DNA from 2 places in the Blautia sp. HCP3S3_C12 genome. Region 2 is predicted to be linked to the other one. Evidence: predicted binding sites of a transcription regulator. Region 2 holds the regulator's gene; the other holds the start of a gene.
What was found. The regulator Rex, encoded in region 2, represses fermentation and respiration genes when NADH is low (regulators of the CRP and FNR family bind a similar motif). The targets are predictions, from matches to a motif close to ATTGTTAANTANTTAACAAT.
Positions count from the first base shown of each region.

Region 1 (6,068 bases), on a different contig from region 2:
CACAAAAAGAAACCACAGAAGCACTTAAAAGAGTAGCTGAACTGGAGAAACTTCTGCAATGTAAACCGACTGAGACTAAATAGAATTTCTCCAAAAGGACCACATTGGGGTCGCACCCCCTGTCGGGATTAAAACGAAATCACAGATTAACAAATATCCGTAAAAACTATTTGAATCAGACCATATCTGAGATCATAAATCGAAAACCAAGATTTATATGTATTGAAGATCTGAATGTCAGCGGAATGATGAAAAACAGACATTTATCCAAAGCAGTCCAGGAACAGGGATTTTTTTGGTTTAGAAAACAGCTCGAATACAAATGCAGCGATAAAGGGATTCAGCTTATTGTGGCTGATCGGTTTTATCCATCATCAAAGCTTTGCAGCTGTTGTGGAAATATCAAAAAAGCTTTGAAGTTATCTGACAGAGTTTATAGATGTGAGTGTGGGAATATGATTGACAGAGACTTCCAGGCATCTATAAATCTCAAGACTTATGGAGAACAATTTGCAAGCTGACACTGAAACGTTAATGCAAATATGTACGGATACGTTAGTCCGGAATTTACGCCTATGGAGAGTACAAGAACTTGTGAGTAGATTGATATTTATATCATCAAAAGCATACTCGTTGAAGTAGGAATGGAATATAGAAGTTTATAACTTTTTATAAGTTTTTAGTAACGGAGAGGAGTTGTGATGATGGAATTATCTGAAGAAAAGATTTGTGCAAGATGTGAAGATTGCAATCTTCCAGAGAGGGTTTTTCGTGAAATTACTATGTTTGCAAAAAAACATTCTATCCAAAAAGTGATTCTCTTTGGTTCCCGGTCCAGAGGAACGCAGAGAGAGAGAAGCGATATAGATATAGCAGTATATGGTGGGGATTTTGATTCTTTTTATTGGGATATCAAAGAAAATGTACATTCATTGCTGAGATTTGATATTGTTGAGGCAGATGGAGATATTTCGGAAGAGTTAAGGGAAGAAATTGTGAAGGATGGTGTGGTGATTTATGAAAAAGCTTGATAATTTTTCAAATTGTCTGTCCATACTGAAGAACGCAGATTTTGTGCTGGCGGATTCTAACGATATTTACAGAACAGGCGTGATTGGGCAGTTTAACCTGACTTTTGAGTTAGCATGGAAAGCCCTGCAGGAGGTTTTGAGATTGCATGGCGTTCAGGGGGCGGAGACAGGTTCACCCAGAGAAATATTGCAGGTGGGATATCAGTGTGGTTTTGTAAATGATTCAGCAGTATGGCTTCTTATGTTAAAAAAGCGCAATACTTCTGTACACATTTACAATGAAACTCAGGTTGATGAAATGATACTCCTTATACGCGACAGCTTTATTCCGGCATTTATGAAACTGGAAGAGATTCTGCGATGTAAAATTGCTGAGATCCAATAACATAAGGTCACAGACTGGAACCCACCCAGCCTGTGGCTTTTTTTCGGAATGTCTGTTATAATACAGGAAAGTAAAATTACCTGTGAAAGGAAAATCTATGGAACTGACAGCAGAAAATGTTAAAGGGGAAAAAACAAAATATCGTCTTGCGCAGTCGATGAAAGAGTGTATGAAGACAACAACCGTAGACAACATTACGGTAAAACAGATTACAGAAAACTGTGGCCTTACCAGGCAGACTTTTTACCGAAATTTCATGGATAAATTTGACCTGATTAACTGGTATTTTGATAAACTCCTGGCAAAATCCTTTGAGCATATGGGAATGGGAAAAACAGTTTATGATGCACTGGTAAAGAAGTTTACCTATATTCAAGAAGAGCATATTTTCTTTGCAGCAGCCTTTAATTATGACAGCCAGAACAGTCTGCGCCAGCATGATTTTGAACTGATCCTGGCTTTCTATGAAAATCTCATCCATGAGAAAACAGGAAAAATTCCGGATGAGACCATACATTGTATTCTGGAAATGTACTGCCAGAGTTCTATTTATATGACTGTAAAATGGGTGCAGGGAGAGTTGAAATGTGAACCGGAGGGACTGGCGAAAATTTTAGTTGATGGAATGCCTGGGAAACTCTCTCAGCTGTTTGAAGAACTGGAGATATTGTCATAAACATAACAGATTAGTGCACAATTTTACCTGATTATTTTCGTATTTATTGCACAAAGTTAGTGAGAAAGTTACATTTGAGCGAAAGTGTAACTTTCTTTTTTAAATTTACATTGTTAGAATAATAACAAAGATGAGCGTTGCGGAAACTTATCTGTAAAGAATTTTAACCGAACAATGTAAAATACTGAAAGGAATGGAAAACATTATGGCAAACAGAATTAACTTAAATCAGACATCTTATCACGGAGCAGGAGCAATCGAGGAAATCGCAAACGAAGCAAAAGCACATGGCTTTAAGAAAGCTTTCGTTTGCTCTGACCCTGACCTTGTAAAATTCCATGTAACAAGCAAAGTTACAGATATTCTTGAGAAAAACGGACTTGCATATGAACTGTATTCAGATATTAAACCGAACCCGACAATCGAGAACGTACAGCACGGTGTTCAGGCATTCAAGGATTCAGGTGCAGATTATCTAATCGCAATCGGCGGTGGTTCTTCCATGGATACCTCCAAAGCAATCGGTATCATCATTGCAAATCCTGAATTTGAAGATGTAAGAAGTCTGGAAGGAACAGCTCCTACCAAGAAACCTTGCGTACCGATCATTGCAGTTCCCACAACAGCAGGTACAGCAGCAGAGGTAACCATCAACTACGTTATCACTGATGTAGAAAGAAAACGTAAATTCGTATGTGTTGACCCACATGATATGCCGATCATTGCAATCATTGATTCTGAAATGATGTCCTCCATGCCAAAAGGACTGACAGCTTCCACAGGTATGGATGCCCTGACTCATGCAATCGAAGGATATACAACAAAAGCTGCATGGGAAATGACAGATATGTTCCATTTAAAGGCAATTGAGCTGATTTCCAAATCTCTCCGCGGTGCTGTTGAAAACACAAAAGAAGGCCGTGAAGGAATGGCTCTTGGCCAGTACATTGCAGGTATGGGATTCTCTAACGTAGGTCTTGGAATCGCTCATTCCATGGCTCATACACTTGGTGCTGTTTATGACACACCACACGGTGTTGCCTGCGCAATGATGCTTCCGATCGTTATGGAATACAATCAGGAATGCACAGGGGAGAAATATCGTGAGATCGCCAGAGCAATGGGTGTCAAAGGTGTAGATGAAATGTCTCAGGATGAGTACAGAAAAGCAGCAATCGAGGCTGTTAAGAAGCTTTCTGTTGATGTAGGAATCCCGACTAAACTGGAAGCAATCAAAGAAGAAGATCTTCAGTTCCTGGCAGAATCCGCACACGCAGATGCATGCGCACCAGGAAATCCAAAAGATGCAAGCGTAGAAGATCTGAAAGATCTGTTCCGCAAGATTATGTAATGAATCACTTTTGCAAAATAAAAAAGCAAAAAGCAGCTATTAAGGCCACAGACTGGAACCCACCCAGCCTGTGGCTTTCTTCATTCCGTGGTTGACACGCCGGCCATCATTTGCTACACTAAAATCACATATCTGGGAAAGTTCTAAGGCTGTTCGGTCAATCTGATTCCACATATGAAACTGAAATAAATATGGTGGAAACAGTACAACGGCACATATAAATTCTGTAGAAACGATGCTGTTTCCTCCATCATAGGGAAAGGAGCATGCAGATGCAGAATGAAAGAAAAAAACTGGAAGAGTTAAACCTGCTGGATGATTTTCTCTTCAATGCCATGATGACATATCCTGAAATGGGAGAGAAGTTTACACGAAAGATCCTGAAACTATTGTTTAACAGGGACTTTCAAAATCTGAAAGTGATCGCACAGAAATCCTATGGGGGATTGAATACGCATTTCCGCAGAGGATCCGCTTTTATCATGCCATCATAGACAGCCGCAGTCTGAAATCAGGAGAGGATTTTGGAAAGTTAAAGAGAGTATACGTAATCTTTATTTGTAATTACGATCCTTTTGGTTACGACAGAGTGAAATATACAATACGAAATATGTGTGTGGAAGAACCGGAAATGCCATACGATGATGGTGCTCAGACAACCGTATTGTATACTAAGGGTACAAAGGGTGATGACATATCCGAAGAGCTCCGGCAGTTTTTAAAGTATATGGAGAATACAACCCAGACAAATGCCGTAAATGATACACTGAAGGATATCCAGAAAATGGTGGATATCGTGAAGCGGGACGGGGAGGTGTCGTTAAGCTATATGAAGGGATTTGAGAGAGATACAATCATGTATGAAAAAGGTCAGGCAGCTGAACGCAAAAATACAGAAAGAGAACGCCAGAGAGCAGATTCTGCTGAAAAAGCAAGGGATGAAGCTGAAAATGTAAGGGACGAAGCTGAAAAAGCAAGGATGATTGCTGAAGAAGAAAAAATAAAAGCCCAGAAAGAGACGGCAGAAGCACTTAAAAGAGTTGCTGAACTGGAAGCGCTTCTGCAATGTAAACCGACTGAGACTAAATAAAATTTCTCTAATAAAGTCATAGACTGGAGCCTACCCAGCCTGTGACTTTCTGTTAGATTGTACTTTCATTATATATAGTCAAACTGAATCATCTTTCTGATTGACTGCAACAGCGATTATGTTATATAAGAGTTTTCTTCTTTTCTCTTGCCTCTTGCCATCTTTGCGGGATACCATTTTTCGAACCATATTGTAAAAAATCCCATCAAGATTGGAATTAAATTGTTTACAATGATAAGCAGATTTCCAAACCCGGCTCCTCTAAGCAGAAAGGTCCAGACTGCTGTCAGTACATATAACAATCCCCATGCCGCTGCAAGAATATAATTTGTCTTCATGAAGAGAGGGTTTTGATGTGCACTTTCACCACCATAATTGTATTTTACATAGGCAGCGCATAAAGGTTCTTTTGTCAGGCATGAAAGCAGCCAGAACAATCCAAACACAAGATATCCTATATTTGTAGGAATATCTCCATTCCCGGTTACATTTGCTGCTGCGGAAAGTACAGCAACGGCTATCATAGAGAGTTGATCCCAGATCTCAAATTCATGATTTCTCATAATAAACGGTATGGCTGCCACTACGACAAGAGCTATCAAAGCCCCCACTTTAGGAGTGATAGAAACAGCAGTCCAAAAGGCAATCCATGGTATAAGCATTGTCATCATAGAAGGATTTTTCTTCTCAATCATGTTTGGGGATTTTTTCTCAGGATTTTTAACCGCAGATGTGTTTCCAAAGAATTTATCCCAATTGATCATTAAGGAGAAATCGCCGGATACCGTATACATCTGTTTTCCCAATGCTTCTGCGCCACCAATTTCTCCACGAGAAATAGCTGACCATACAGAAAAAGGTGTATCGATGCGAGTAGTTGGAGAAAGGCTTCCATCTGTAAAAATTTGGCTTCCAGTCTGGTTAAGTCGAATCTGATACGTATGATCCAAATCGGTAAAATGTATCTCAAGTACGCGTTCTTTTCCGTCATAGGCATCTTTATTGTAAAGGGCAGCCATTTGCCGGGTAAATACAAGATCCTCAGGTTCTTTCTCGCCGGTCGTTTTGTTAATACCCCAGCTGGCATCTGCCATTTTTTCAAATACATCCCTGGGATATAAAAGTGTATGGAGCACAGCATCTGTTTCTTTCGATATTGCTCCTGCCATTGCATATTCAGTGCCTGCACATTTTACTGCAGCAAGATATTCATTTGTTCTCACTGACAATTCCTTTACACGAAACAATTCTCCCTGACCGCAAAAAATGGTCGTATAATTTCCCTTGCCAAGGAAATGGTCAAACATCCGCAATACACTGTCATAATTTTCGTCGGCAGAATAAAATCCACAGGTAGAGATTAATACATGTCTCTTGCCTTCCATATCATATCTGGCATCATGACTGCCGCTTCCGTATCCGTCCTGCCTTGAACTCATAAAAGGAAGACTCATAGGAAGCTGACGATCGATCAAATTCTTTAACATACCGGGAACATTAAAATAGTACAGTGGAAAAGACCATAAAATTAGATC
Region 1 covers NZ_JBQHWC010000012.1:4,852-10,919, forward strand. Annotated here, with positions in the region: gene ACTNDS_RS10370 (hypothetical protein) at 1-83, shown strand, start outside; partial or broken gene ACTNDS_RS10375 (RNA-guided endonuclease InsQ/TnpB family protein) at 129-521, shown strand; gene ACTNDS_RS10380 (nucleotidyltransferase family protein) at 705-1,031, shown strand; gene ACTNDS_RS10385 (HI0074 family nucleotidyltransferase substrate-binding subunit) at 1,018-1,416, shown strand; gene ACTNDS_RS10390 (TetR/AcrR family transcriptional regulator) at 1,514-2,092, shown strand; gene fucO (lactaldehyde reductase) at 2,298-3,443, shown strand; gene ACTNDS_RS10400 (hypothetical protein) at 3,716-3,937, shown strand; gene ACTNDS_RS10405 (hypothetical protein) at 4,075-4,533, shown strand; gene ACTNDS_RS10410 (flavodoxin family protein) at 4,650-6,068, opposite strand, start outside.
Region 1: the regulator Rex is predicted to act here: its motif matches at 2,202-2,221, upstream of fucO (lactaldehyde reductase).

Region 2 (6,068 bases):
TTGCAAAATGAGTAAACATTCCTTCAATCTCCAACCCGGGAAGTGCTGCGATTTTTTTGATTTCCTCCACGCTTGACGGTTCATCGGCAAAACCGATTCTGGTCATACCCGTATCCAGCGCAAGATGAATATGTATGGTCTTTCCCTGAGACACAGCCTCTGCGGAAAGCTTTGCAGCCTCCTGATATTCACACACAGCAGGGCGCAGATCATAAGAAACCAGCTCAGGATAAAATTCCTCAAATATAATTCCCAGGATCAGGACAGGCTTGGTGATCCCTGCCTTTCTCAGAGCAATGGCCTCCTCTGCTGTAGCAACAGCAAATCCCCAGATATAATCATAACCCTCTATCATATGGGCAATCTGCACAGCGCCATGACCATAAGCATTTGCCTTGATCACAGCAATCATTTTTGTGTCACTGGCAATATTTTTTCTCATCTGGCGGAAATTTTCCTCCACCGCATCCAGAGAAATCACTGCTTTTACTCGGTTACATTTTTCCATAATAATCTCTTCCTCTTTTTGTATTCTTTATCTGTCCCACATTCCATCAAAGAAACTCCGGACACTCAAAATCTCTTCCTTTACTGCACCTTCAGCACTTCAGGCAGAAACCGGATAATATCCCTGGCAGTCATGCCTCTTTCTCCCACATTCTCAGCTGCCATATCTCCTGCCAGTCCATGGATCAGTACTCCCAGCGCTGCCATCTGACCATAAGCAGGCTTTTTTTCTGCTGCCAGAAACATGCATAAAACTCCTGCCAGTACACCGCTTAATACATCTCCGCTGCCAGCAGTAGCCATGCCTGCATTACCACTCATATTCAGATATTGTTCCCCTTTCTCAGAGGCCACTACTGTACAGGCATCCTTCAGGACACATACTGTATGAGTCTCTTCTGCATACAGGGAAGCAGTCTCTGCCAGGTTTTCCCGGATCTCACCGATGCTTTTCCCGGTCAGGCGGCTCATTTCTCCCAGATGGGGAGTGAGAATTACCTGTTCTCCCAGATATTTCTTCCATTCTCCATGTACTGCCAGCAGATTCAGGCCATCTGCATCCAGGATCACAGGCTTACCACACCAGGCAGCATGAGACAGGAACCACTGTACCCTTTCTCTGCTCTCTCCTGACATCCCCAGTCCAGGTCCGATCACAAGCACATCGCACCAGTCCAGTATTTCCTGATTGCTTTTCTCATTAAACTCACAGGTAACCATAACCTCCGGAAGCTGTGACTGAAGAGGAATCCTGTTCTCCTCCACAGTCTGAACCTTCACCATACCTGCCGAAGCTCTGAGTGCCGCAGCACTGCTCAGGCAGGAAGCCCCGCACATTCCGCGGGAGCCGGCTATCAGAAGCACTTTTCCGAAAGTTCCCTTGTTTCCCCAGGGAATTCTGGAGGGCAGCATTGACAGATCCTCTTTCTCCAGATAAGCCATAGAGGGATCTCTGTCCGGATTTGCATAAATCCCTATATCTGCAACGATCAGCTCTCCTGCATACATTCTTCCCGGATAAAAGCACAGCCCCCTTTTACAAAAAGCAAAGGTTACTGTAAGATCTGCCCGAAATCCGATTCCCATTTCCCGTCCTGTATCTCCGTTGATGCCGGAAGGAATATCCACAGCCACCCGGAAAGCCCCGGACTGGTTCAGCATGTGGATGATTTCTGCATATCTGCCCTCTACAGGTCTGGACAGACCAACCCCCAAAAGGGCATCTACTATAATAGTATATTCATCCGGCTGCAGGTTATGCTCCAAAGGTACCTGATAATATTTGGCAATCTGCAGCTGCTGCCTGGCCTGGTCTGTCAGCTTCTCCTCCTGACCGGCCAGATAAATCCCGACTTTGATCCCCTTTAGATGGAGAAGTCTGGCAATGGCCATCCCGTCACCGCCATTATTGCCATTTCCGCACACCACCAGTACACGATCCTTGTTACCCAGATATTTTTCCATAGCCTCCACTGTTTTCAGTGCAGCTCTTTCCATAAGTACCATACCCGGAACCCCGGCAGATTCTATTGTGTTCCGGTCCAGCCCTTTCATTTCACCGGCTGTTACCACAGGTTTCATTCAGCCACCTCCTGTCATTGGAAACAGTATACACCTATTTTTTCAAAAAGAAAAGCTATGATCTAACGACCACAGCCATTCAAATCGTCACCGTCCCCTCTGCTGCCGGCAACTACATATGTACTATTATTACTGGTTCTCATGTTCCTTACGATATTCACTCAGATTATAGGAAAGGGTCATCAGGCTCTCTGACAGATGTACATTTTCTACCATAACATCCTCCGGTGCATCCAGATCAATATGTGCAAAGTTCCAGATTGCCTTGATCCCGTTTTCTATGAGAATCTTCGCCATTTCCTTGGCCTTTGCCTTAGGTAAGGTCAGAATCGCAATCTCCACATTATTCTCTTTGAGAAAAAGGGGAAGGTCACTAAGCATCTGTATCTCAATTCCCCTTACTGCAATGCCCTCCAGCACAGGGTTTACATCAAAAATACCAACCAGCCGAAAACCGCGCTTCTCAAAATCTACATAATTTGCCAAAGCCTGTCCCAGATTACCGGCACCCAGGATAATCATCGGGTGCACTGTGTCAAGTCCCAGAATCTTACCGATTTCAGTATATAAATAACGTACATTATATCCATACCCCTGCTGTCCGAATCCACCGAAATTATTCAGGTCCTGACGGATCTGTGAAGCAGTCACGTGCATTTTCTTGCTGAGATCGTTGGACGAGATCCGTTCTACATTCTCCTCCATCAGTTCTCCCAGATAACGGTAATATCGAGGCAAACGTTTGATCACCGCTTTTGAAATTTCCTTAGGTTCCACAAATATTCCCTCCTTATATATCCTAGGTCAATTATAACCAAATGTTATTTTATTGTCAAATTAAATTTGTACTTTATTTACAAATTTTTATCATTAAATTTAGACTATCTGATAGAATGTGCAAAATTTCATCCAAATCATAAATTAAAATACTTTTTTTCTTTCAAAAACAGTCCGGTTCAGTTATAATAAATTCTGTATGCGTACATTTCAGCAGTCAAAGCGGATATTCGCAGGCTGCTGCAATAATATAAATTTCGGAGGAATTTGTATGATCCTATCATGTCAGAATATCTGCAAATCCTTTGGCGAGAAGGTAATCCTTCAGGATGCCAGCTTCCATATAGAGGACAGGGAAAAGGCAGCCCTGATCGGCAACAACGGTGCAGGCAAAACCACCCTGCTGCGTATTATCATCCACGAACTGTCCCCGGATTCCGGAAATGTTATTCTTGCCAAAGATAAAACCATCGGTTACCTGGCCCAGTACCAGGATATCCATGGACACCACACCATCTATGAGGAGCTGATCTCTACTAAGCAGCACATCATTGATATGGAAAACCGTCTCCGCTCCATGGAGCATGAAATGAAAACTGCTGCCGGGGAAGCCCTGGACAGCCTGATGAACACCTATACCAGACTGAGCCATCAGTTTGAGCTTGAGAATGGTTATGCATATAAAAGTGAGATCATGGGTGTATTAAAGGGGCTTGGCTTTACAGAGGAGGACTTCGAAAAACAGATTGAAACTCTTTCCGGCGGTCAGAAAACCCGGGTTGCCCTGGGAAAGCTTCTGCTCTCCAATCCTGACATTCTTCTGCTGGATGAGCCCACCAACCACCTGGATATGGAAAGCATTTCCTGGCTGGAAACCTATCTGCTGAATTATCCGGGAGCTGTTTTTATTGTCTCCCATGACCGTTATTTCCTGGATAAGGTTGTCACTAAGGTAGTAGAGATTGAAGCCGGCAATATGCGAATGTACAGCGGCAATTACTCTGCCTACGCTCTGAAAAAAGCCCAGCTCAGGGATGCCCAGTATAAAGCTTACTTAAATCAACAGCGGGATATTAAGCACCAGGAGGCGGTCATTGCCAAGCTGAGATCTTTTAACCGTGAGAAATCTATCAAACGTGCCGAAAGCCGTGAAAAAATGCTGGATAAGGTGCAGCGGATCGAAAAGCCTCTGGAGATTCAGAATCAGATGCGGATTTCCCTGGAGCCCAGATACATCAGCGGAAATGATGTACTCACTGTGGAGGATTTATCCAAAGCTTTTCCCGGACAGACTTTGTTTTCTAATATTTCCTTTGACATTAAACGTGGGGAACGGGTGGCTCTCATCGGCAATAACGGTACCGGCAAAACTACCATTCTGAAAATCCTTAACGGTCTGGTAGACGCTGACAGCGGACGCTTTGCTCTCGGCTCCAAGGTACAGATTGGATATTATGATCAGGAGCACCATGTACTCCACATGGAAAAAACTATTTTCCAGGAAATTTCAGACACTTATCCAACGCTTACAGAGACAGAAATCCGAAATATGCTGGCAGCCTTTCTCTTCACAGGGGATGACGTATTTAAGCTGATCTCCGCCCTCTCCGGTGGCGAGAGAGGCCGTGTATCCCTGGCAAAGCTTATGCTGTCAGAGGCCAACTTCCTGATCCTGGATGAGCCTACCAACCATCTGGACATTGCCTCCAAGGAAATCCTGGAGGAGGCTTTAAACAGCTATACCGGTACTGTACTCTATGTCTCCCATGACCGATATTTTATCAATCAGACAGCCACCAGGATTCTGGATCTGACCAATCAGGCCATTGTAAACTACATTGGTGACTATGATTATTATCTGGAAAAGCGGGAAGAGCTTACAGAAAAATATGCTCCGGCAGCAGCCCAGGCTGAAACAGAGGTCAAACAAGCCTCAGACAATAAGCTTTCCTGGCAGCAGCAGAAGGAAGAGCAGGCGCGGCAGAGAAAGCGTGAAAATGAATTAAAGAAGGTGGAAGCCCGGATTGAAGAACTGGAAACCAGAGATAAGGAAATCGATGAAACCATGGTTCTCCCGGAGATATGCACCAATGTGGCAGAATGCGCCAGATTAAGCAAAGAAAAGACAGCCATCACAGAAGAACTGGAGGGCTTATATGAAAAATGGGAAGAGCTTGCATAATGCAGGCCCTTCCCTTTTTATTTTTATCAGATTACCTCTTACATCAGGGATGTAAGCTTTTCACGGATTGCTTTAATAAACTGCTCACTGTTTAATACTTCTACATCCTTTAAGGTTGTGATCAGAGCCAGATCCTTGGTCATTCTGCCATCCTCGATGGTTCCCAGAGTAGCTTTTTCCAGCTTATCTGCAAATTCCATCAGTTCTTGATTGCCGTCCAGCTCTCCTCTCTTTCTGAGAGCACCTGTCCATGCAAAAATAGTAGCAACGGAATTGGTGGAAGTCTCTTCCCCTTTCAGGTGACGATAATAATGTCTCTGTACAGTTCCGTGTGCAGCCTCATATTCATAATATCCGTCCGGAGATACCAGCACAGAAGTCATCATTGCCAGAGAACCAAAAGCAGAGGAAACCATATCACTCATAACATCTCCGTCATAGTTCTTGCAGGCCCAGATAAATCCCCCTTCTGCCTTCATAACACGGGCAACGATATCATCAATCAGGCTGTAGAAATATTCAATTCCGGCAGCCTCAAATTTCTCTTTGAACTCCTGCTCATAAACCTCTGCAAAAATCTCCTTGAAGCGTCCGTCATAAATCTTGGAGATCGTATCCTTGCCTCCAAACCACAGGCTCTGCTTTGTATCCAGTGCATAATTAAAGCAGCACTTTGCAAAGCTTGTGATGGATGCATCCAGGTTATGCATTCCCTGAAGGACACCTGCATCCTCATAATGATGGATCAGTTCCTTTTTCTCCTCACCGTTCTCACCCTTAAACAGCAGATAGGCATCTCCCGGTCCGTCAATATACATTTCTGTATTCTTATATACATCTCCATAAGCGTGACGGGCAATGGTAATGGGTTTCTTCCAGTTTTTTACGCATGGCTCAATCCCTTTCACTACAATAGGGGCACGGAACACGGTTCCGTCCAGAATGGCACGGATGGTACCGTTAGGACTTTTGTACATTTTTTTCAGTGTGTACTCTTCCATTCTGGCTTTATTGGGAGTGA
Region 2 covers NZ_JBQHWC010000006.1:96,157-102,224, forward strand. Annotated here, with positions in the region: gene alr (alanine racemase) at 1-508, opposite strand, end outside; gene ACTNDS_RS07565 (NAD(P)H-hydrate dehydratase) at 589-2,088, opposite strand; gene ACTNDS_RS07570 (redox-sensing transcriptional repressor Rex) at 2,218-2,865, opposite strand; gene abc-f (ribosomal protection-like ABC-F family protein) at 3,137-5,047, shown strand; gene ACTNDS_RS07580 (NADP-dependent isocitrate dehydrogenase) at 5,086-6,068, opposite strand, start outside.